DNA from 3 places in the Microlunatus phosphovorus NM-1 genome. Region 1 is predicted to be linked to each of the others. Evidence: predicted binding sites of a transcription regulator. Region 1 holds the regulator's gene; each other region holds the start of a gene.
What was found. Region 1 encodes LexA, which represses DNA repair genes until DNA is damaged. Its sites were predicted from a motif close to TCGAACANNTGTTCGA; they were not measured.
Positions count from the first base shown of each region.

Region 2: MLP_RS07355 (HNH endonuclease signature motif containing protein) is a predicted target of LexA. The motif match lies at 6,332-6,347, and genes of this name have one in related genera.
Region 3: MLP_RS12405 (HNH endonuclease signature motif containing protein) is a predicted target of LexA. The motif match lies at 3,747-3,762, and genes of this name have one in related genera.

Region 1 covers NC_015635.1:2,275,187-2,282,651, reverse strand. The annotation lists gene nrdR (transcriptional regulator NrdR) at 1-418, opposite strand, end outside; gene MLP_RS10340 (DUF2752 domain-containing protein) at 763-1,188, opposite strand; gene MLP_RS10335 (hypothetical protein) at 1,656-1,853, opposite strand; gene lexA (transcriptional repressor LexA) at 2,638-3,444, shown strand; gene sthA (Si-specific NAD(P)(+) transhydrogenase) at 3,634-5,079, opposite strand; gene MLP_RS10320 (hypothetical protein) at 5,168-5,809, opposite strand; gene MLP_RS10315 (ATP-dependent DNA helicase) at 6,065-7,465, opposite strand, start outside.
Region 2 covers NC_015635.1:1,636,859-1,644,323, reverse strand. The annotation lists gene MLP_RS07385 (ABC transporter substrate-binding protein) at 1-238, shown strand, start outside; gene MLP_RS07380 (carbohydrate ABC transporter permease) at 272-1,213, shown strand; gene MLP_RS07375 (carbohydrate ABC transporter permease) at 1,218-2,060, shown strand; gene MLP_RS29435 (GntR family transcriptional regulator) at 2,057-2,392, shown strand; gene MLP_RS07370 (L-ribulose-5-phosphate 4-epimerase) at 2,431-3,123, shown strand; gene araA (L-arabinose isomerase) at 3,120-4,619, shown strand; gene MLP_RS07360 (xylulokinase) at 4,623-6,209, shown strand; gene MLP_RS07355 (HNH endonuclease signature motif containing protein) at 6,379-7,465, shown strand, end outside.
Region 3 covers NC_015635.1:2,739,764-2,747,228, forward strand. The annotation lists gene MLP_RS12380 (IS630 family transposase) at 1-40, shown strand, start outside; gene MLP_RS12385 (5-aminoimidazole-4-carboxamide ribonucleotide transformylase) at 176-1,309, shown strand; one part of gene MLP_RS12390 (IS3 family transposase) at 1,470-2,440, opposite strand; AL1L pseudoknot at 2,319-2,450, opposite strand; one part of gene MLP_RS12390 (IS3 family transposase) at 2,440-2,734, opposite strand; gene MLP_RS12400 (GrpB family protein) at 2,733-3,293, shown strand; gene MLP_RS12405 (HNH endonuclease signature motif containing protein) at 3,776-5,239, shown strand; gene MLP_RS12410 (baeRF11 domain-containing protein) at 5,703-6,842, shown strand; gene MLP_RS12415 (Lrp/AsnC family transcriptional regulator) at 6,878-7,318, opposite strand; gene MLP_RS12420 (5'-3' exonuclease) at 7,345-7,465, shown strand, end outside.

The DNA.
Region 1 (7,465 bases):
CAGCCTCGAAATCGTCGACCGACTGGTATTGCCGGTAGACACTGGCAAATCGCAGGTAAGCGACCTGGTCGAGGTCACGCAGCGGGCCGAGGATCGCCACACCGACCTCGTCGGCCGGGATCTCCGGCTGACCTGAGGCGCGGATCGCATCCTCGACGAGTTGACCCAACCGGGCGAGCTGATCCTCGGTCACCGGACGGCCCTTGCATGCCTTCCGGACCCCGGAGACCACCTTGTCCCGGTTGAACGGCTCCACCACGCCGCTGCGCTTCACCACCACCAACTGCATCTGCTCAGTCGTGGTGAATCGCCGCCCGCACGCGGGGCACTGCCGCCGTCGACGGATCGTGGCGCCTTCGTCAGCCACCCGTGAATCCAGGACCTTGGAGTCGGTGTGCCGACAGTAAGGACAGTGCATCTCGACTCCTCTCTGGGGATAGCCCTGGGGACATCTTGGGGATGACCTGTGGGCCGGCCTGTGGATCATTGTGGATCATCAACCACAACTTGTGGATGAAGAACACGCGTGTAACTACTAGATATAGGTACCGTACGTCCTAGGGACATTATGCGCAAGACCACTGACAGTGCTAGTCGCCGACTCACTGCGAGGCTGCGCTCCCAAGACTCCGTCGCCCATCGAAAAGGAGACGCGCTCATCGAGAAGGAGCAGATACATCCCAAACCGCAATCTTGAGGTGTAAGTGCTCCTTCTCGGCGTGGGTCGCTCCTTCTCGATGCGTCCAGTTGCGGCTAGGTCGACTAGGTCAGGTTTCGGAGTACGACGTAGAGGGCGGTGAGTACGCCGGCGAGGGTCCACCAGATGGCCGGGCGGATCCGGTGGGTGGCACGTTGCCAGCGGGCCGGAGGCCGGACTCGGGGACCGCCTAGTGCCTCGACGATCCACAGCGTGCCGACGACGGCACCGAGCACGAGACTGACGAACACCACCGGGTTGTAGGCGAACGCCGACGCAATGTCGCCGTGAAGCAGCGCGGAGCCGAGCCGCGTTCCACCGCAGAAGGGACACTGCCAGCCAGTCAGCATCAGGAACGGGCATGGAAACCCGATTCCCGTCGTCGCATAGAGCGTGGTCACCCCGAGGCCGAACGCGGCGTAGCCGGCGAGCCACTTCAAGCCACCGACGGCCTGGAATGGCCGCCCGACCTGTTGCCGCGCATCGCTCACCCCGCCATTCTGCCTGCGGACCGGTGCAACCTGCCTTAATGCGGTCGCCCCCGCCGTCCCCATGCCAACCTGGGGATCCGCTGGTCAATGCTGCCCGGCTGCGCGATGCCCACACACGCACCTCGCGGCGTTCTCGCCGGGTCGCGATCAGGTCGCGACACGCGCCGTGAACGGTGCTCTCGTGGCACGCACGCACCTCGCGGCGTTCTCGCCGGTCGCGATACAACCCCGGCATCGCTCCCTCCTCGTCCTGGCGATCGGTCCGCTGAATGCCTTCCTGCGGGACCTCCTGCACATCCTGGATGGTGCCGTCTACATCGGCTATCTCTGGCCGCTGTGGCACCCGAGACGACAGACCTTCACGGTGCATGCGGGGCCAACGCGGCCCGTGCCCTGCTCGTCGCAGCTCGCCGACCAGATCGCGAAGACGGTCGCGATCGATCTGCGCGTCGATGACCCCTCGACCCTCACAGCGGCAACGTCTGGGAGACCGTCGCCTGGTAGCCGTCACTGGTGACTCGCAGGGCGGTGAGCCCGACCACCGTCAGCGCGGCAACCATGATCATCAGGCCGGTCACGATGACGACAGCGACACCCCGATCGGTCAGCCGCCAGCCAGCCGGCCTCGCACTCGGCACGGCGACGATCGGCGCTGGCGTCGGCATCACACAAGCACGAGCAGCCGAGTTCACCGGACGGCTCAAGGACTGCGTCGAAACCGGCTGGGCAGGGCGCAGCCGCGGCCCCGCTTCCCTGCCCGAGCCTTGCGCGGGCCGAGTGCGGCGCCGCGGACGGACAACCGAACGGGCGGCGGTCGGACGGTCAACCACGAGCTGAGTCATTGCTTCCTCCTGCGTCGAACGAGCATTCGATAGAATGCCTGTTTGAATTCTTACCGCACACTTAGGTGATTGGCAAGACCTTTCGATAAAGAACTTCGTGCGACCTACTCTGAACCGGACCACTGACAGTCCCTGCCGACAGCCTTCGACAAGCACCTTCACGGTCCGAGGATCAGTGGACCAGCAGCCACTGACACTCGCCCGATCCACAAGCTCCGCGTCAGTTCTGTAGCGGTTCGTCGACCTGGATCAGATGGGCGGCGTCTGACTGGCCGAGGCAGCCTGCATCTCTGTGATCAGCTGCAGCCGGGCGCCGCAAGAGGTACGGACGATCCGTGGCACGAATGGTCGTTCGTGGCCCGCGGGCGCTACACGCACGTGCGTTCCGCGGCACCGACGGTCGGCTGTGGCCCGGCGGCGCGAGAGATCTACTCGTCGACTCCGCGAGGTGACCGCGACCCAATAGAGTGGCGAACCACTCCCGATGCAGACCGGACCCAGCCGCCACCGGGCTCCCGATTCGGCTGGATCCGAGCCAATCGAAGAAGTTCGCGACACGCTCGAACAGATGTTTGATTGGTCGGCGAAGTCATTCTAGAGTGCAGTCATGGCGAAGAAGACGGATCAGCCCGCACCGCAGCCGCAGCGCAAGCGCGGCCGGCCTCGGGCCAGCGAAGTGGCAGCACAACTGGGCGAGACAGGGTCGATCTCGGCCCTTCCCGACGCACCGGCGGGGGTTGACGGTCTGACCCTGCGGCAGCGACGGATCCTCGAGATGATCAAGGACACGGTCGAGACCAGGGGCTACCCGCCGAGCATCCGCGAGATGGGCGACGCCGTCGGGCTGGCCTCCTCTTCGAGCGTCGCCCATCAGCTCAAGGTGTTGGAGGCCAAGGGCTTCCTTCGTCGCGACCCGAACCGGCCACGGGCCCTCGAGGTGTTGCTGCCGGGCGCGCACGAGGCAGCCAAGGTACGCCCGCTGCACCCCGCACCTGCTGAGCTGGAGTTCGATCAGACCGGGGTCAACGACGCCTATCCTAAGCCGGTCCACGTGCCGATGGTCGGCCGGATCGCCGCCGGCGGTCCGATCCTCGCTGAGGAGCGGGTGGAAGACGTCTTCGCGCTCCCCCGTCAGCTGATCGGCGAGGGGACGATGTTCATGCTCGAGGTGAAGGGCGACTCGATGGTCGACGCCGCGATCTGCGACGGCGACTGGGTGGTCGTCCGGCAGCAGCCCACGGCGATCAACGGAGACATCGTCGCGGCGCTGCTGGACAACGAGGCCACGGTCAAGACCTTCAAGAAGGTGGCCAACCAGGTCTGGCTGATGCCTCACAACCCGGCATACGATCCGATCGACGGCAACCACGCCAGCATCCTCGGCAAGGTCGTCGCCGTCCTCCGGAGACTCTAGTCGCGAAGGCGGAGTCTTGGGAGCGCAGCCGAACAGCGAGTGACGACCCCGTCGCGAGCGACCGTGAGGCGTAGCGACGGCTCCGTCTGGAACGACGAGAGAGCAAACACGTTCTTCCGTTTGCGAACGAGGAGCGAAGACGGAGTCTTGGGAGCGCAGCCGAACAGCGAGTGACGACTGACGCAACCCTTACAGCAGGCTGGGCTCGCTGGTCAGCATCTGGTTGGTGATGCGGGCGACGGCGCGCAGCTTGTTCGCCACGTCGAGAGCCGCGACCTTGTAGGCCTCGGACAAGGTCGGATAGTTGAAGACGGTGTTCACCAGGTAGTCGACGGTGCCGCCACAGCCCATCACCGCCTGCCCGATGTGCACCAGCTCAGTGGCGTTGGTGCCGAAGACGTGCACGCCGAGGATCTCGTGGGTGTCGGAGTGCACGATCAGCTTCAACATGCCGTAGGAATCGCCGATGATCTGGCCCCGAGCAAGCTCCCGATAGCGCGAGATGCCGACCTCGAACGGCACCGCATCCTTGGTCAGCTCGACCTCGCTACGACCGCAGTAGGAGATCTCCGGGATGGTGTAGATGCCGATCGGCTGCAGGTGGTGCAGTTCGTTGGCGGTCTCGCCGAAGGCGTACGCCGCAGCCAGCCGCCCCTGGTCCATCGAGGTGGCAGCCAAGGCCGGGAAGCCGATCACGTCTCCGACTGCGTAGATGTTGGGCACCGCGGTGGTGTAGAACTCGTCGACGACCAGCCGGCCACGCTTGTCGGCCTCCAGGCCCGCGAGATCCAGGTTCAGCTGGCCCGTGTTTCCCTGCCGACCGGCCGAATACATGACCACCTCGGCCGCGATCCGCTTCCCCGACGCGAGGGTCGTGATCGTCCCGTGTCCGGAGCTCTCGACCGACTGCACCTCCTCACCGAACCGGAACGACATCGACAGATCGCGCAAATGGAACTTCAGCGACTCCACGATCTCGGGGTCGCAGAAGTCGAGCATCTGAGCCCGCTTCTCCACCAGAGTCACCCGCGTGCCGAGCGCGGCAAAGATCGAGGCGTACTCCACCCCGATCACACCCGCGCCCACAACGACCAACGAATCCGGCACCTTCTCCAAGGTGAGGATCTGGTCGCTGTCGAGCACCCGCACGCCGTCGAACTCGATGCTGGGCGGCCGGGCCGGAGTGGTGCCGGTGGCGACCACGATCTTGTCGGCCGTCAGCGTGCGCATCATGCCGTGACTCTCGTCGTCGATCGACAGCGTGTGCGGGTCGAGGAAGCTCGCCGTGCCGGCCATCAGCTCGATGTGATTACGCAGCAGCTGGTTGCGAATCACCTCGATCTCGCGGCCGATCACGTGCTGCAGCCGGCTCAGCAGATCGGAGATGGTGATCTCGTTCTTGACCCGATAGCTGGCGCCGTACATATCGCGCTGCTGCATTCCCGTCAGATAGAGGACTGCCTCACGAAGCGTCTTCGAGGGGATGGTGCCTGTGTTCACGCAGACACCACCGACCATCTGCTTGCTGTCGATGACACAGACCCGCTTGCCGAGCTTGGCGGCCTGCACGGCTGCCTTCTGACCACCTGGTCCAGATCCGATGACGGCGAGGTCGAAGTCGTACGTGTGCTCCATGCGTGCAGCCTCACACAAGTGCGCAGCGATTCGCCACCATGCGATCGCCGATCTGGACCCTCACGCTAGCGATCTTGGGTCGCTGGGTTCAGTTCGCGCCCACCTGCAGCTTCTCCCGCAACCACGTCGGATCGTACTGATCTCCGGGCGGGCGCTGCGCGCTCCGCCATTCGGGCGGATGGATGAAGAAGTTCGATTGCTTGCCCAGAATCCTCATTCCGAGATTGACGGTGCACTCCCAGCCTCCATTGCGCTCCTGAGCCCCGATGTTGTCCCCGCGCAAGCTGACATCGCTCATGATCCGGGCCACCCTGAGGTTTTTCCCGACCATCTGACCCGGACCGCTGTCAAACCCACCCGACCCACCGTCGATAGGGGTGAGATCGTCGTCGTACACGACTTGGTGCTCGAGATCGGACCACGCTCTGGCCGCTTCCACCACCGTCTCCGGCGGATAGTCCCTGTCCATGTACGTCGTCTGGCCACCGAGCCCTTGACAGTTCGAGACGATGGCTGATCTGAGCACCTCGGTGATGTCGGTGCTGGCGCCCAGGCTCTCGACCCCAGCAAGCAGCCAGGCTCTGTCCAGTTGCAGCTCATCCAGCTTCTGCCCAGCGGCGGCGTCCCGAGCGCGCATGGCGGCCTTCCACTTCGCGGTCCGGGCATCGTCCCCCGGCTGGGGGTCGTAGATGCTCCTTCCGGAACGAGCGCCGGGTCCTCCCTGTCGCACGCGCTGAACCGCGGTCTGGATGGCCTGGTTTCCCGCCGAACGTTGGAGGTCGAGCAAGGCGGGCACGGGCCCGTGTGGCGAGTGGCGCCCGAACTCGGTCTCAGGTTCACGTTGCCGCGGCAGCGTTCTCGTAACACGCTCTCGATCCACTGGATCCCCCGATCACAGGTGCGGCCCGGGACCGCATGCCTCTTTCGGTCATCGTAGTGATGAGCCCAATCGCGATCTCGCCCGGGCCGCCCCGGACACCTGAAGTCAGCCAGTCGCCAACCGGCGCAGGGCTCCGATGGCGGTCTCGCGATCCGAAGTCGTCCACATCGGTGGCATCGACGCTCGCAGATAGGAGCCGTACCGCGCGGTCACCAGGCGCGGGTCAAGGACCGCGACCACGCCACGGTCGCTGATCCGGCGAATCAGCCGGCCAGAGCCCTGGGCCAACAGCAGGGCTGCGTGGTTGGCGGCCACACTCATGAACCCGTTGCCGCCGGCTTCGGTGACCGCTCGCTGGCGTGCCACGGTCAGCGGCTCGTCCGGCCGGGGAAAGGGAATCCGGTCGATGATCACCAGCCGGCAGGTGTCCCCGGGCACGTCGATCCCCTGCCACAGCGACAAGGTGCCGAACAGCGACGTCTCCTCCTCGGCCACGAATCGGCGGGTCAGCTCGGACAGCTGGGCATCGCCCTGGCAGAGGATCTTCTGCTTCGGCAGCTGCTTGCGTACCCACACCGCCGCGGCTTCGGCAGCCCGCCGAGAGGAGAACAACCCGAGCGTACGGCCGCCCGCGGCCCAGACCAGCTCGGCCACCTCCTCCAGCACCGCCTCACTGATCCCGTCCCGTCCCGGCTGCGGCATCCGCCGAGCGAGATAGAGGATGCCCTGCTTCTGGTACGCGAACGGCGAGCCGACATCGACCGCTCGCCATGGTCGGCGCTCATCGGCCTCACTGAGCTCGGGGACCGGATCGTCGTCCCGGAGCCGCTCGTCGTCGCGTAGCCCCACCGAGCCGGCGACTCCGGTGAAGTCGCCGCCGAGCTTCAGCGTCGCCGAGGTGAGGATCGTGGTGTGCTCGCCGAAGACTCGGGATCGCATCAGACCTGCCACCGTGAGCGGCGCGACCCGGGCCTCCCGTCCGCTGCGCTCTCGATCGGCGACCCACACGACGTCTCGCTCGCTCAGCGCGGCCATCCGTTCGGCGATGTCGAAAATCTCCTTCACCGCCGCCGCAGCCTGCCGGCACTCCGGTTCGCTCTTGTCGGTGCCGCTGGTCAGCGCACTGACCACCTGGCGGGTGACCGAGCGCACCGCATCGCAAGCAGCCACGAACGCGCTTCCCGGGTCCTCGACCCGCTCGAGTGGCATCGAGTCCAGCGCATCGCGCAGCCGGTCGGCCGAGCCGAGCAGCTCGACGCCGAGATCGTCGTCGTCCAGCCAGGTCAGCGCCCGGTTGCCGACTCGCTCGACCATGCCTGGGCTGAGCTCCGCCGAATCAGCACTGGTCACCCGGGCGGTCAGCTCATGTGCCTCATCGATCACCACGGCCTGGTGTTCGGGCAGTGCCGTGCCGCCATGCATCGCGTCGATGGCGAGCAGTGCGTGGTTGGTCACCACCAACTCGGCCTCGCGTGCTGTCTCACGCGACTTCTCCACGAAACACAG
Region 2 (7,465 bases), 640 kb from region 1:
GGCACCCGGACTGAAGTCGGTCAAGGTGGACTTCGGGCCGCTGGCATCCAGCTTCGAGACCTACGTCACCCCCGGCACCACTCCGGTCCAGGCCTACTTCGACCGGGTCTACCTGCCCAACGGCATGTGGAACACCATGGTCGCCACCACCGATTCGGTGATCTCCGGCCAGGGCAGCGTCAACGCTGCCGTCGATCAGATGAAGCGTCAGTTCGAGACGCTCTTCGGCCAGCAGTAAGCCCCACCAGCGCCTTCGAGGAAGAAGTCTGCGATGACCAGTGCTCTGCAGCGGTCGGCTGCGCAACCACCGACCGCACCTCCTGCCCCAGCCACCGCCGGCCGCGCCCGACGGTCGGGGAGCTACATCAATCTCATGTACATCCCCGCCATTGTCTTGTTCGCGGTCTTTGTGCTCTATCCACTGATCCAAGGCATCGGGCTGGCCTTCACCAACTGGGACGGCTACTCCCCTGACAAGAAGTTCGTCGGTCTGGACAACTTCGCCCGGCTGTTCACCGACACGACCTTCCTCACCGCGCTGCGCAACACGCTGCTGTACGGGTTCGGTTGCACCGTACTGCAGCAGATCCTCGGACTGGCGCTCGCCCTCGCGCTCGACGGCGGCGGTCGGCTGCGCACCGGCGCCCGAGCCATCATCTATCTCCCCGTTCTGGTGTCCCCGGTCGTCATGGGCATGATGTACTCCTTTCTCTTCCAGTACGACCGGGGCGCTCTGAACGACATCCTTGTGTCCATCGGCGTCCCCCGGGTCGCCTGGCTGAGCAGCGGCGCGGGCGCGGTCGCGATCATCATCTTGATCAACACCCTCCAGTTCGTCGGCTTGTCGATGGTGATCTATCTGGCCGGACTGCAGAGCATCGGCACCGAGGTGTACGAGGCAGCTGAGATCGATGGGGCCCGTGGCTGGAAGCTGTTGACGACGATCACCATCCCGTTGCTCCGGGCGTCGTTCATCTCCAGCATGATCATCAACCTGATCGGCGGCCTCAAGTTGTTCGACGTCATCCAAGTCCTGACCGGCGGCGGCCCCGGCTACGCCTCACACTCGGTCTCCACGCTCATCGGTCGCACCTACTTCGGTCAGCAGGCGGCCGGATACGCCTCGGCGATGGGCGTCGCGCTCTTCATCCTGATCGCGCTGGTGTCGGTCTTCCTCGTCGCTCGGATGGATCGCTCCGGAAGGGATGCCTGAAACCATGACCAGCCAACGCATCGCGCGTACCTCATCCGCGCTGACCTCGACCAAATGGGTCTTCCTCGCGATCGTCGTCGTCGTCCAGTTGACGCCCTTCTATCTGGCCGTCACCACGGCATTCAAATCGATCACCGATCGGTCCTCACTGTGGATTCCCCCGATCGGCGATGCCACCCTGGACAACTTCCGCACCGCGATGACCGAGGGGCACCTGGTCTGGGCCATCGAGAACGGGCTCGTCGTCACGATCATCGGCACCCTGCTGACCTGCGTCGTCGGCGCGATGGCGGCCTATCCGCTGGCTCGCCGGACGTCCAAGCTGAACAGCGTCGTGGGATTGGCCATGCTCGGCATGCTGATGGTGCCACCCCTGAGCATCCTGGTGCCGCTGTACACGATGCTCGCCCGAGTCGGTCTGCTCAACACCTTCGGCGGCATCATCTTGGTGCTGACCACTCTCCAGCTGCCGTTGGCGATCTTCTTGTTCACCCAGTTCATGCGGGGTCTGCCCAACTCCTTGGAGGAGGCGGCATCGATCGATGGCGCCGGATTGTTCACCACCTTCGTGCTGGTGGTGCTGCCCTCCCTCAAGCCGGTGATCGCGACTGTCACGATCCTGACCGCGACCAACGTCTGGAACGAGTTCGCGTTGAGCTCCTACATCTTGACCACCCCGGAGATGCGCACCCTGGCCCCAGCAGCCGCCAGCTTCTTCTCCGCCCAGGGCAACAACTTTGGCGCCGCGGCTGCCGCCGCCCTGGTCGGGCTGCTGCCGATCCTGATCGCGTACCTGTTCTTGCAGAAGTACTTCGTCAAGGGCGCCCTCGCCGGGGCCGAGAAATGAGGACCGCTCAGCTGAGCAGCCATCGGCGCCCCGACTGGTGTCTGCCGCTCGATCACGCCAGTCCGGTTCCGCTGTGGGCCCAGATCGAGTCCCGACTGGCCGGCGCCATCCGCGAACACCGACTGACAGCAGGAGAGCGACTGCCGGCGGAGCCGGACCTGGCACGCGCGCTCGGGATTTCGCGTAATACCCTTCGGCAAGGACTGCGCCGACTCAGCACGTGCGGCGTCTTGGTTCGGGCCCCCGGCTTCGGTACTCGGGTATGCGCACAGCCCACCGAAGTCCTGCAAGGCCTACCGATACCCGACCTCACCCCGACAGCGAACTGGTAGCCGTCGGCGAAATCTCCTCGGAAAGGAGTCAAAGCACGGTGACTCTCACCTCAGACCTGGCCGACACCGTCGCCACAATCCGCGCAGAGGTCGCCCACCTGCACGCCGAACTCCCCCGCTGGGGTCTGGTGGTGTGGACCGCCGGGAACGTCTCGGCCCGGGTGCCAGGTCACGACCTGCTGGTCATCAAGCCCTCTGGTGTCGGCTACGACGAGCTGACCCCGGAAGCGATGGTGGTCTGCGACCTGGACGGCAATCTGGTCGACGGCGACCACTCCCCGTCATCCGATACCGCCGCGCATGCGTACGTGTACAAGCATTTGCCGGAGGTGGGTGGCGTGGTGCACACGCATTCCACGTACGCCACCGCGTGGGCGGCACGCGGTGAGCCGATCCCGTGTGTGCTGACGATGATGGGCGATGAGTTCGGGGGCGAGATCCCGATCGGCCCGTTCGCGCTGATCGGCGACGACTCCATCGGCCACGGGATCGTCGAGACCCTGCGCAACCACCGTTCGTCGGCGGTGTTGATGCAGAACCACGGGCCGTTCACCATCGGCCCGACCGCCAAGGCTGCGGTCAAGGCCGCGGTGATGTGTGAGGAGGTCGCCCGCACTGTCCACATCGCCCGCCAGCTCGGGGAGCCGATCCCCATCGATCCCGACAAGATCGTCGCCCTGTATGAGCGGTACCAGAACGTCTACGGCCAACCGGAGGTAACTGACCGATGAGCACCAACCCGACCTGCTGGTTCCTCACCGGAAGTCAGGGACTGTACGGTCCGGAGACCCTCGCTCAGGTCGAGCAGCAGTCCCGAGCACTGGTCGACCAGCTCAACGACGCCGGCACGCTGCCGCTGCCGATGCAGTGGCAGCCGGTCCTCACCGACGCCGCCGCGATCCAGCGGATCATCCTGGCCGCCAACGCCGACCCCGACTGCGTCGGGCTGATCGCCTGGATGCACACCTTCTCGCCCGCGAAGATGTGGATCAGCGGACTGGCTGCCCTGGCCACGCCGTTCCTGCATCTGCACACCCAGGCGAATGTCGGCCTGCCGTGGGCCGAGATCGACATGGACTTCATGAACTTGAACCAGGCCGCGCACGGCGACCGCGAGTTCGGGTTCATCACCGCCCGTCTCGGGGTCCGGCGGACCATCGTCGCCGGTCACGTCAGCGACCCGACCACGCAGGCCCGGATCGCCGGCTGGCAGCGGGCCGCCCGCGGCATCGCCGCCGTACGCAGCCTGAAGCTGGCCCGTTTCGGGGACAACATGCGCAACGTCGCAGTGACCGAAGGCGACAAGGTCGAAGCCGAGCTCCGGTTCGGGGTCTCGGTCAACACCTACGGCGTCAACGACCTCGTCGAGCATGTCGAGGCGGCCGGACCGAGCGAGGTCGACGAGTTGATCGAGCAGTACGCCGCCGCGTACGACATCGCACCCGAACTGCAACCCGGCGGGGACCGGCACCAGTCGCTGCGCGACGGCGCCCAGATCGAGGCCGGGCTGCGGTCCTTCCTCACCGACGGCGGCTTCGGTGCGTTCACCACCAACTTCGAGGACCTGGGCGGGCTGCGTCAGCTTCCGGGTCTGGCCGTGCAGCGGCTGATGGCGGACGGGTACGGCTTCGGCGGCGAGGGCGACTGGAAGACCTCGGTGATGCTGCACACCGTCAAGGCCATCGGCGCCGGCGCGCCGGGCGGCACCTCGTTCATGGAGGACTACACCTACCACCTGGGCCCGGGCACCCCGAAGATCCTCGGCGCGCACATGCTGGAGGTCTGCCCCAGCATCGCCGCCGACCGCCCCCGGATCGAGGTCCACCCCCTCGGCATCGGCAACCGGGACGACCCCGTGCGTCTCGTCTTCGACGCCGCGCCCGGTCCGGCCACCATCCTCGGGATCTGCGACCTCGGCGACCGTTTCCGGCTCGTCGTCAACGAGGTGACTGTCGTGCCGCCCGACGAGCCACTGCCCAAACTGCCGGTCGCTCGCGCCGTCTGGGAGCCGCACCCGGATCTGGCCACCTCGGCCGAGTCCTGGATCGCCGCCGGTGCGCCGCACCACACGGTGCTCTCCACCGCCGTCGACACCGACCAATTGATCGAGTTCGCCAACCAGCTCGGTATCGAGCTACTGGTCATCGATGGTTCCACCACGCGACGTGACTTCGCCGACCGGATCCGCTGGAACCAGGCCTACTACCGCCTCGCGCAAGGACTGTGACACGTGGCAGCTAATGTGATCGCAGGCGGCCAGACCGCCCTGGGTATCGAGCTCGGCTCGACCCGGATCAAGGCCGTCCTGATCGGCCCCGATCACCAAGTGCTGGCGACCGGCAGTCACGCTTGGGAGAACCAGTTCGTCGACCGGCTGTGGACCTACTCCTTGGGGTCGGTGTGGACAGGAGTCCAGGACTGCTACGCCGCCCTGGCCGCCGACGTCCGCGACACGTACGGCCTGGAGCTGACCACCGTCGGCTCCCTCGGGATCTCGGCGATGATGCACGGCTATCTCGCCTTCGACGCCGACGGCGAACTGCTGGTCCCGTTCCGGACCTGGCGCAACACCAACACCGGACCCGCGGTCGACGCGCTCAGCGCGGCATTCGAGCACAACATCCCGCACCGCTGGAGCATCGCCCACCTCTACCAGGCCGTGCTCGATAGCGAGCCGCACCTCGAGTCGGTGGCACACCTCACCACCCTGGCCGGATACGTGCACTGGCAGCTCACCGGCGAACAGGTCCTCGGCGTCGGCGACGCCAGCGGCATGTTCCCGATCGACACCGAGGCCGGCACGTACGACGCCGCCATGATCGCCACCTTCGACACTCTGGTCGCCGACCGCGGGTACGACTGGCGGCTGGCCGACCTGCTCCCCACCATCCGGATCGCCGGCGACCAGGCCGGCACGCTGACCCAGACCGGCGCCCGGCTGCTGGACCCGACCGCCACGCTGCAAGCCGGTGTCCCCCTGTGCCCACCCGAAGGCGACGCCGGCACCGGCATGGTCGCCACCAACGCCGTCGCCCCACGCACCGGCAACGTCAGCGCCGGCACCAGCATCTTCGCCATGGTCGTCCTCGAACACCCACTGAGCCGGGTCCACCACGAGCTCGACCTGGTCACCACCCCCGCCGGAGACCTCGTCGCGATGGTCCACTGCAACAACGGCGCCAGCGAGCTCAACGCCTGGGCCAGGCTGTTCGCCGAGTTCGCCACCGCCATCGGCGCCGAGATCGACGCCAGCACGGTGTTCGAGACCCTGTTCCGGGCCAGCCTGGACGGGGCATCCGACGGAGGCGGACTGCTCGCGTACAACTATCTGTCCGGCGAGCCGATCACCGGGCTCGCCGAGGGCCGGCCCCTATTCGTCCGCACCCCCGACAGCCGCTTCGACCTGGCCACCTTCATCCGCACCCACCTGTGCGCCGCACTCGCCACCCTCCGGATCGGCATGGACGTCCTGCAATCCGACGAGCACGTGGCCTTGGACACCATGTTCGCCCACGGCGGCCTGTTCGCGACCGAAGGTGTCGCCCAGCGCTACCTGGCCGCCGCCATCGACACCCCCGTCTCGGTCGGCGACACCGCCTCCGAGGGTGGCGCCTGGGGCATCGCCGTGCTCGCCGCCTACCTCACCCGGAAGCTGCCCGGCCAAACCCTGGCCGACTATCTGGCCGACGAGGTGTTCAGCGGCGCGGAACTGCTCACCCTGGACCCCGACCCGGCCGACCGCGCAGGTTTCGACACCTTCCTCCAGCGCTATCTCGCCGCGCTGCCCGTCCAGCAAGCCGCCGTCGAACACACCTGACGACGCGAGAAAGAGCAGGCTCATCGAGAAGGAGCTGGCCTCATCGAGAAGGAGCAGTTACATCCCGATTCTCGATCTTGGGATGTAACTGCTCCTTCTCGAGGTGGTTCAGGCTTCGGGGGTCCATCACACGTTCGAAAGTGTCAGTGGTCTGCTTTAGCGTGGAGACATGTCAGCAGCACAGGTGTTCGAGTCGATCGAGGTGGTCGACGACACGGTGCTGCGCCTGCGCGAAACCGGCGCTTGGCTGGTCGCGCTGGTGGAGGGACGCGACACCGGCGAGCCGGTGAGCGAGGCGGTACGGATCGATCGGATCGCGGCCCTCGAACGGCTCCAAGCCAGTCTGGAGGCGGCGAAGAGTGTGGAGATGGTGGCGTTCGCACGGTCGCGAGCGATCCGGCAGGTCACTCAAGGCATCCATCCGAAGAAGTCCGAGCGCGGCATCGCCGACGAGATCGCGCTAGCCTGTCGGGTCTCCCCGACCGAGGGGTCTCGCCGTCTCCATGCGGCCCGGGATCTCGTTCTCGATATGCCCGCGACGCTCGATCTGCTTGCTCACGGCCAGATCAACGCGGGCACCGCCCGTCGAGTCACCGAACAGCTGTCCCACCTCGACCGGAGCGCTCGCAGCCAAGTCGATGCCGCCCTCGCCAAGCAGCACCTGGACCGCAAATCCCCGAAGGAGGCCGCCGCCGCGGCCCAACGCGCCGCGTATCGGGCCGACCCGGTCGGATCGACAGCCCGTGCCGCCAAGGCGCGGAAGGACCGCCGGGTCACCCTCCGGCCAGCACCCGACACAATGAGCCTGCTCACCGGGCTGCTGCCCGTCGAACAGGGCGTCGCTTGCCTCGCGGCCCTCAACGAGGCAGTCCGCCAAGCCAAAGCCACCGGCGACGATCGCACCAGGGGCCAGATCATGGCCGACACCATGGTCGCTCGCCTCACCGGGCAGGAATCCGCCGAGGACACCAAGGCGGAGGTCGGCATCGTGATGCCGCTCGGATCGCTACTGGATCCTGACGACCCCACGCCCGCCGATATCCCCGGCTATGGCCCGATTCCGGCGGGGCTCGCTCGGGAGCTGATCGAGAACGCCAAGGCTCGCGGCTGGTGGCGGCGACTCTTCACCCGACCCACTCGTGATGGCGGGCAGCTGGTTGTGGACCTGGACCAGCGGCGACGCCGGTTCACCGGCTGGCTGGCCGAACTCATCCGGTGGCGGGATTGGACCTGCCGCGATCCCTACTGCGACGCGC
Region 3 (7,465 bases), 460 kb from region 1:
CACCCGCGCCCGCACCACCCTCAACCAACAAGCAAGCTAAAACCGAGACACACCACTAGTGACACCCCACTAAGGTGGACCTGCGACTGGCGTGGCCGGATGTGACCGGCGAGGAGCAACAGAGCGACATCGACCGCCTGGGTGTCCGTGAGGCTTGACCGACGGAGACATGCGAATGCGCTACGGGATGAATCCACACCAGTCCGCCGAGATCGTCGCGGGTCCTGGGCCACGGATCCTCAACGGGGAACCATCGATGATCAACTATCTGGATGCGCTCAATGCGTTCCAACTCGTATGCGAGGTCGACCAAGCGACCGGCAGACCTGCTGCCGCCTCTTTCAAACACGTGTCACCGGCGGGCGCCGCACTGGCTGGCCGGATCGATCCGGTCGCGGCCAGGACCTGGCGGATCGGATCGGTCGAAGAAGACACCCTGCTGTCCGCCTATGTGCGGGCCCGTGATGCCGATCCGAAATCTTCCTTCGGTGACGTCGCAGCCTTTTCCCGGCCGGTTGATCGCGTCACCGCAGAACTGTTGAGCACGGTGATCTGCGACGCCGTGATTGCGCCCGGCTACGAGCCGGGCACGATCGGGATTCTGGCTGCGAAGCGTGGCGGTCGGTTCCTGATGTTCGAGGCCGATCCCACCAGGTTGCCTCCTGCAGCGGAGCGACGAGATGTGCTTGGCGTGACGATCGAGCAGGACCGCGACACGGTGCCTGTGGAGACCGTGCTCCCTGACAGCGGCTGGCTCGCCGGAACGGCGAGGGAGGATGCGTTGCTGGGCCTCGTGACGGTGCGCTATACGCAATCGAACTCGGTCGCGTTCGTCCGCGATGGCATGGCGATCGGTGTCGGCGCTGGTCAGCAGAACCGGGTCGATTGCGTACGTCTGGCTGGGGTGAAGGCAAAGATCTGGTGGCTGCGCCGACACCGGTTCGTCGATGGATTGCCGATGGTGGAGGAGATGAGTCGGCAGGATCGGCTGAACTGGCAGATCCGGTTTGCCGCTGCCGAGATGACCGTCGCACAAGTGCAGGAGTTCGAGGCTCTGTTCGGTGCGGAGGCCAGATCTGCATACGACGATCCGACATGGCGAAGCGATTGGGTATCGAAGTTGTCGGGGATCACGATGACTTCTGACGGCTACCTTCCGTTCCGCGACAACGTCGAGCATGCCGCCGCATTCGGGGTCGAGACCATCGTGGAGCCGGGCGGCTCTGCGCGTACGAGCGAGATCGCCGCCAGCGCCGCAGCCCACGGCATCGACCACGTCGAGACCGGACTACGACTCTTCCACCACTGACTCAGCGCTCCACAGAGTCAGTCAGCTGATCGCCCGATCGGTGACCTCTGGTCTGTATTGGTTACTGTGCCCGGATGATTCGAGTCGTTCGTTATGACCCGTCGTGGCCACGTCGGTTCGATGCGCTCATGAACCGGCCTGGATCCGTCGGAGGGCGGTGTTAGGCCGCGACGGGGTTGTCGGTGCCGTGGGTTGAATCGTAGTGCGCTTGCTCGTATTCGACGGGTGGGACGTCTCCGATCGAGGAGTGCAGCCGGTCATGGTTGTACCAGTGCACCCAGGAGGCGGTGGCGATCTCCACGTCGCGCCAGTGCCGCCAGACCGGCTGCTCGTGGTCGATGACCTCGGTCTTGAACAGCCCGATCGTCGACTCCATCAACGCGTTGTCCAACGCGTCGCCGACGGTGCCGATCGAGCCGGCGATCCCGGCCTCCCGCAGCGCCTCGCTGAACGCCAGCGACGTGTACTGGCTGCCGGCGTCGCAGTGGTGCACGAGCCCGTCGCCGGTGAAGTCGAAGCTGGTCCGGCGGCGGGTGAACAGGGCCTGTTCCAACGCCGAGGTCACCAGCGGGGTCTCCTTGTGGGTGGTGACTCTCCAGCCGAGGATGCGGCGGGAGAACACGTCGGTGAGGAACGACACGTAGCAGAACCCGTGCGGGGTCCACACGTAGGTGAAGTCCGCGACCCACCATTGGTCGGGCCGGGTGGGCCAGTTCCAGCGCCGCTTCACGTGATCGGGATGACGGGGTGCCTTGGCGTCTCGACGGGTCGTCACCGTCGACCGCTTCCCTCGTCTCACCCCGGTGATACCGGCGATCTTCATCAGCCGCTCGATCTGGTCCCGACCCAGCAGCAGGCCCTTGCGGCGGGCCGTCTTCCACAGCTTCCGACGGCCGTACAAGCCCCGGTTCTCCTTCCACAGTTGATACAGCTGGTGGGCGGCGTAGGCGTCGGCCAGGTCGGCCTCGGTGGGCCCGAAGCCGCGGTCGCGGTAGGCGTAGTAAGTGCTCGGGGCGATCGAGATGTCGTGCTCGGACAGCACGGCACAGATCGGCTCGACCCCGAAGCGGTCACGATGGGTCTCGATGTAGTCGACTACGACCCGAGTTTGCGGTCGAGCTCCGCCTGGGCGAAAAACGCTGAGGCGGTCTTCAAGATCTCGTTCGCCCGCCGCAGCTGCGCGTTCTCCCGCCGCAGCCGGGCCAGCTCCGCATCAGCAGGCTCGGCCGCCGCCGCGGGCAGCTTCCCGGCCTCGCCGAGATCGCGGCGGATCCAGTTCCGCAGCGTCTCAGCCTTGATGCCTAACAGCTCGCCCACCTCGACGCGGGCCTGTCGTTGGGAGACATCCCCAGCAGCGATCCGGTCGGCATACATCCGGACCGCCCGATCCTGGGTCTCTTGGTCGTACTTCTTCGGTGCAGGCATGATCCCTTCCTTGGTAGATCATGCCCTCCACGAAATCCAGGCCGATTCACTCAAGAAGGAGTACGGCCAAGCCCTTGCCAGGGCTGGCGTCGAGGTCGTCGCCATCGAACACGTCGGCAGCACCGCTGTGCCGGGGCTGGCTGCCAAGCCGGTCATCGACTGCGACATCGTGGTGGCAACTGACCAAGTCGTGCCGGCCTCCGAGGTGCTGATTGGGCTGGGCTTCCAGCCCCTGGGAGAGCTCGGCATCCCTCGGCGCTGGGCTTTCCAGGAACCTCCGCGGCTCGCCGGAACCAACACGTATGTCATCGTGGATGGCTCGCTGTCGCTACGAAATCACATCCGGCTTCGAGACACGCTGAGGAACAATACCGAGCTGCGCGACCGCTACGGCGCGGTCAAGCTCGCCGTTGGCGCCGCTGCCGGCAGCATTGAGGAGTACGGCCGAGGCAAGAATGCGGTGATCCAAGAGATCCTGGCGACCGCAGGCCTGACCGAGTGCGAGCGCAGGGTCATCGACGCCGCCCAAATACCGCCCCGCGAAGATATGCCCCGATAGACGGACTGTATCTGCTAGCTCACTCCCTTCCATACGACGCATCGGGGTATTCCTCACCGGGTTGAGAAATCTAGTGCGAAGCTCAAAGCGGACCGGAATCCACTGGCGTCTGCTCGAAATCACCGATGCCGGCGTAGCAGTCCCGAAGGCTCGGCCCGCTGATCCACGGGCTGCGGCCGGACGATAGCCGCCATCAGCTCCCCCAGCGGCGTACAAGCCCAAGGTGTCATTCGCAGTACTCCAGCGTGGGATTGCTACGTCACAAGTCCCATTTGTCACTTCTAGTCACACCCGTAACTCTGTCAACAATGAGCGAATCAAGCGGCTCGTGTCCCTGTGCTTCGTGGTTCGCCGAAAGAGAGAAGCCGTCCTCGAGAAGGAGCAACGACAGGTCAAACGGCAGGTTTCGGATGTAACTGCTCCTTTTCGATGGGGACGGCTCAGGCCTTGCGCTCGAACGTATGCCCGATTAGAATGGGAACATGTATTCGACCAGCGAGGAGCGGGTGGACAGTCATCCCCTGCACGCCGCGGTCGATACGGTCCGCACCTCGCTCGAGCATTTGATCAAGCTGATCGACGACGGCGCCCACACCGACCTGGGCGCGTTCGGTCTGGTCGACACCCTGCAGCAGTGGGAGACCCTGCGTAACACCATGCCCGTCATCGATCGGGCATTGATCCAGCACGGCACCGAACAAGGCCACCCCGGGGTGCTGTCGGAACGCACGATGGTCGGGGTGTTGAAGAACGGACTCCGTCTGTCGGCCGGGGAAGCGGTGCGGCGGGTCAAAGCTGCTGAACACCTCGCTGACCGGACCTCGATGGTCGGGGAACCCCTGCCGGCGATCCGGGAACACCTGTCGCAGGCACAGCGCGATGGTGCCGTGACACCCGAACAAGTGTCATTGATCGATCAGACGTTGCGGAAAGTCGCGCATTGCGACCCGGAGCGGATCACCATGGGAGAAGAACTGCTGGTCGAACAAGCCGGCAAGCTCGGGTTCAAGGACCTGACCCTGTTCGCGGCGAAACTCGCCGAGGCGATCGACCCTGACGGGATCCTGCCCTGCGACGAGAAAGCACAACACGACCGCCGGTATTTCCGGGTGCGGCAGCGCGGGGACGGGTGCTGGGCCGGCGAGTTCGTGCTCACCGGCAAGGCGGGGCAGAAACTCGCCACCCTCCTCAGCTCGTTGACCAAACCCCAAACCGGGAGCGTACGGCCCGACAACGCGGACGGCAGCCCCGGCAAGAAGCAGGTCTTGAAGGACGAGCGGACCGTTGGGCAACGCAAACACGACGCCTTCGAGGCCCTGCTCGATGCCCTACTCCGAGGCCAGGACGTGCCCGCCTCGGGTGGCACCCCGGCGACGGTGTTGATCAACATCAGCTGGGAGGAGTTCTGCCGCGAGTTCGGTATGGGCAGCTACGCCGACGGTTCGCCGGTGTCGGCGCGGACGGCACGAGACTTGGCCGATCAAGCCGACATCGCCTGGTGCGTGAAGACCCCGAAAGGCGCGGTGCTGGACTTGTACCGGTCCCGGCGGATCGCCTCACTGGCACAAACGTTGGCGTTGTATGCCCGAGATTCTGGCTGCTCCTTCCCTGGCTGTGATGTCGCACCCCAATGGTGTGAACGGCACCACGTGGTCGCTTGGCAAGACGGCGGCAACACCAATATCGGAAATCTCACGTTGGTATGTTCGTTTCATCATCACCACTTCGCGAAACACGGCTGGCGATGCCAAATCAATGCTGACGGGCTCCCCGAATGGATCCCGCCGAAGTGGATGGATCCGTTGCAGCGGCCGATCCTCAACCACCGCATCACCATCAACAACTGGGATCCCCAAGAACCTCTCAACCTCGACACCGCCGTCGTGGAGGATCCGGCAGCAGGCAAGAAGCCGCCAGGAACAAAACCAGCCGGACCGCCGGAATGACGACCAGCATGGTGACCAATACAGCAACCGCCGCAGGAACGACCCTGCGGCGGCATGCGGCCGTCCCAATCCGCCCTGTTCGAGGACTCGGTCCCGAACGTGTCCGTCCGAGCGTGTCCCTCCGAGCGAGCCAGTGCTCAGGTAGCCGTGAGGGACCACATCCGGACCGGCCGGCGTTTCATCCCGGGACCCGCCCTGTCCGACACGCCATCTTCGGCTGCTTACGGGGGCCTGCTGCCGATGGCGATCTCTACCCATTGACACCCCGGCCGAGGAGTGGCCAGGACGTACGGCCCTACTTACTCCGGCGACGCGCTGCCAGAGTCGGCTGCAACAGCTCACTTGGGGGCTACTCGGTCGTTCGTACCCACCGTGGTCTTACTAGAGTGGATAGACCGTCCTCGGTGCCGAGGTGCAACTCGGCACCTGAGACTCCGAACCAGCAGAGGAGACATCCGCCGACATGGCCACGCAGTACCAGCTCCCGACCCTCGATGACCTTGCCCGGCTGGCCGAGCCACATGAGCTTGCCATCACCATCTATGTGGCCACGTCCCCGTACGTGAGCGAGCGCACCACCAGTCAGGTCACGGCCAAGAGCTTGTTCGACTCCTGCATCACCAAGGTGCGTGAAGCCGGGGTACGGCATGCGGCCGAGACCGCACTGCGGCAGCAGTGGGAGTCGGTGATCAACGGTGAGTTGTGGTCACGGCTGTCGAACTCGCTGGCCATCTTCATCTCCGAGGACTCCGCAGAGGTCTACGTGCTGCCCAACGCACTGGAGAACCAGCAGCAGGTGGCGCGCTACTTCGATCTCGGACAGCTGGTCCGGGCGGTCACCTCACCGCAGCAGGCGTACGCCCTGACCTTGTCCTCGAACGGCTGGAATCTGTGGCACGCGACCGCGACCACCCGGGCCACCGAACTCGAGCTCAACGGCGATCACCCCATCGACGCCGCGGACGCGAACAACCGGACCACCATCCGCGGCCCGAAGCCCGGTAACCGGCTCTCCGGCGATGCGGGACGCAAGACGCTGCTCGAGACCTACGCCAAGCGGGTCGCCGACGCCGTCGACCACGAGCTCTATCGGCTCGATCCGCACTCGGAGGCGCCTCTGTTCCTGTTCGCCACCGACCCCCTGCTCGACCTCTACCACGCTGCAGACAAGCGCCGGCAGGTCGTGTCCGTGCCCGGGGCACCCGATGAGCTCAAGGACTTCCAGATCGACGAGGAGATCCGCGGCAAGCTGACCACGCTGAATGCCGAGCGGGTCAACGCACGGCTGGACAAGATCGGTAATGACCTGTCAGCCGGCTTGGTGTTGACCGATCTCGGCGACATCGGCCGGGCCGCGGTCACCGGAGCCGTCGACGTCTTCGTCTACGACTTCGTCGTCGACATCGTGGGACGCCTCGACAACACCACCGGTGAGGTGCGCTACGCCGACGAGGGAGCCGCAGACGCGTACGACGTCTTGTCCCGGATCGCCATGGCCGTGTTGGCCAGCGGCGGAGAGGTGATCGCCGTTCGCCGTGACGAGGTCAGCACCGGCATCTGGAACGGGACCGCCGTCGCCCACTTGCGCTATCCACTGGCCTGATCGACGCGTCGAGAATCGTCCCGACCGGTCAAGGCTCAGGAGATCTCGGGACGGTTCTCGTACGCGGTCGACAGCACCGTGGTGGTGTGGGTCGAGCACTTCGCCTCGGCTCGGATCCTGGCCAGCAGCGCCTCCAGGTGGGCCATCGTCTCGACCTGCACCTTCAGCAGATAGCTCGGCTCGCCGGCCACCGAATAGCAGGAGATGATCTCCTCGATCCCGGCCAGCCGCTCCGGTGCATCGTCGGCCTGGCTGGGGTCGAAGGGCTTGATCGCCACGAACGCTGTGACGAAGTGACCGAGCCTGGCGGAGTCCAGGACCGCCCGATAGCCCTTGATGACCCCTCGCTGTTCGAGCCGGCGTACCCGCTGCTGGGCAGCGGAGGTGGACAGCCCGGTCTCCTTGCCGATGTCGGTATAGGACATGCGGCCGTCGCGGGCAAGAAGCGAAAGAATGCGCCGGTCCAAGGCTTCCATGGCCGTATCGTGCCAGGATCCTTCCCGTGGGATCGCAAAGATTGCTGCTTTTGGATACGGCGTCGCTCTACTTCCGGGCGTTCTTCGGCGTGCCGGACTCGTTTCGGGCCCCGGATGGCACCCCGGTCAACGCCGTACGGGGACTGC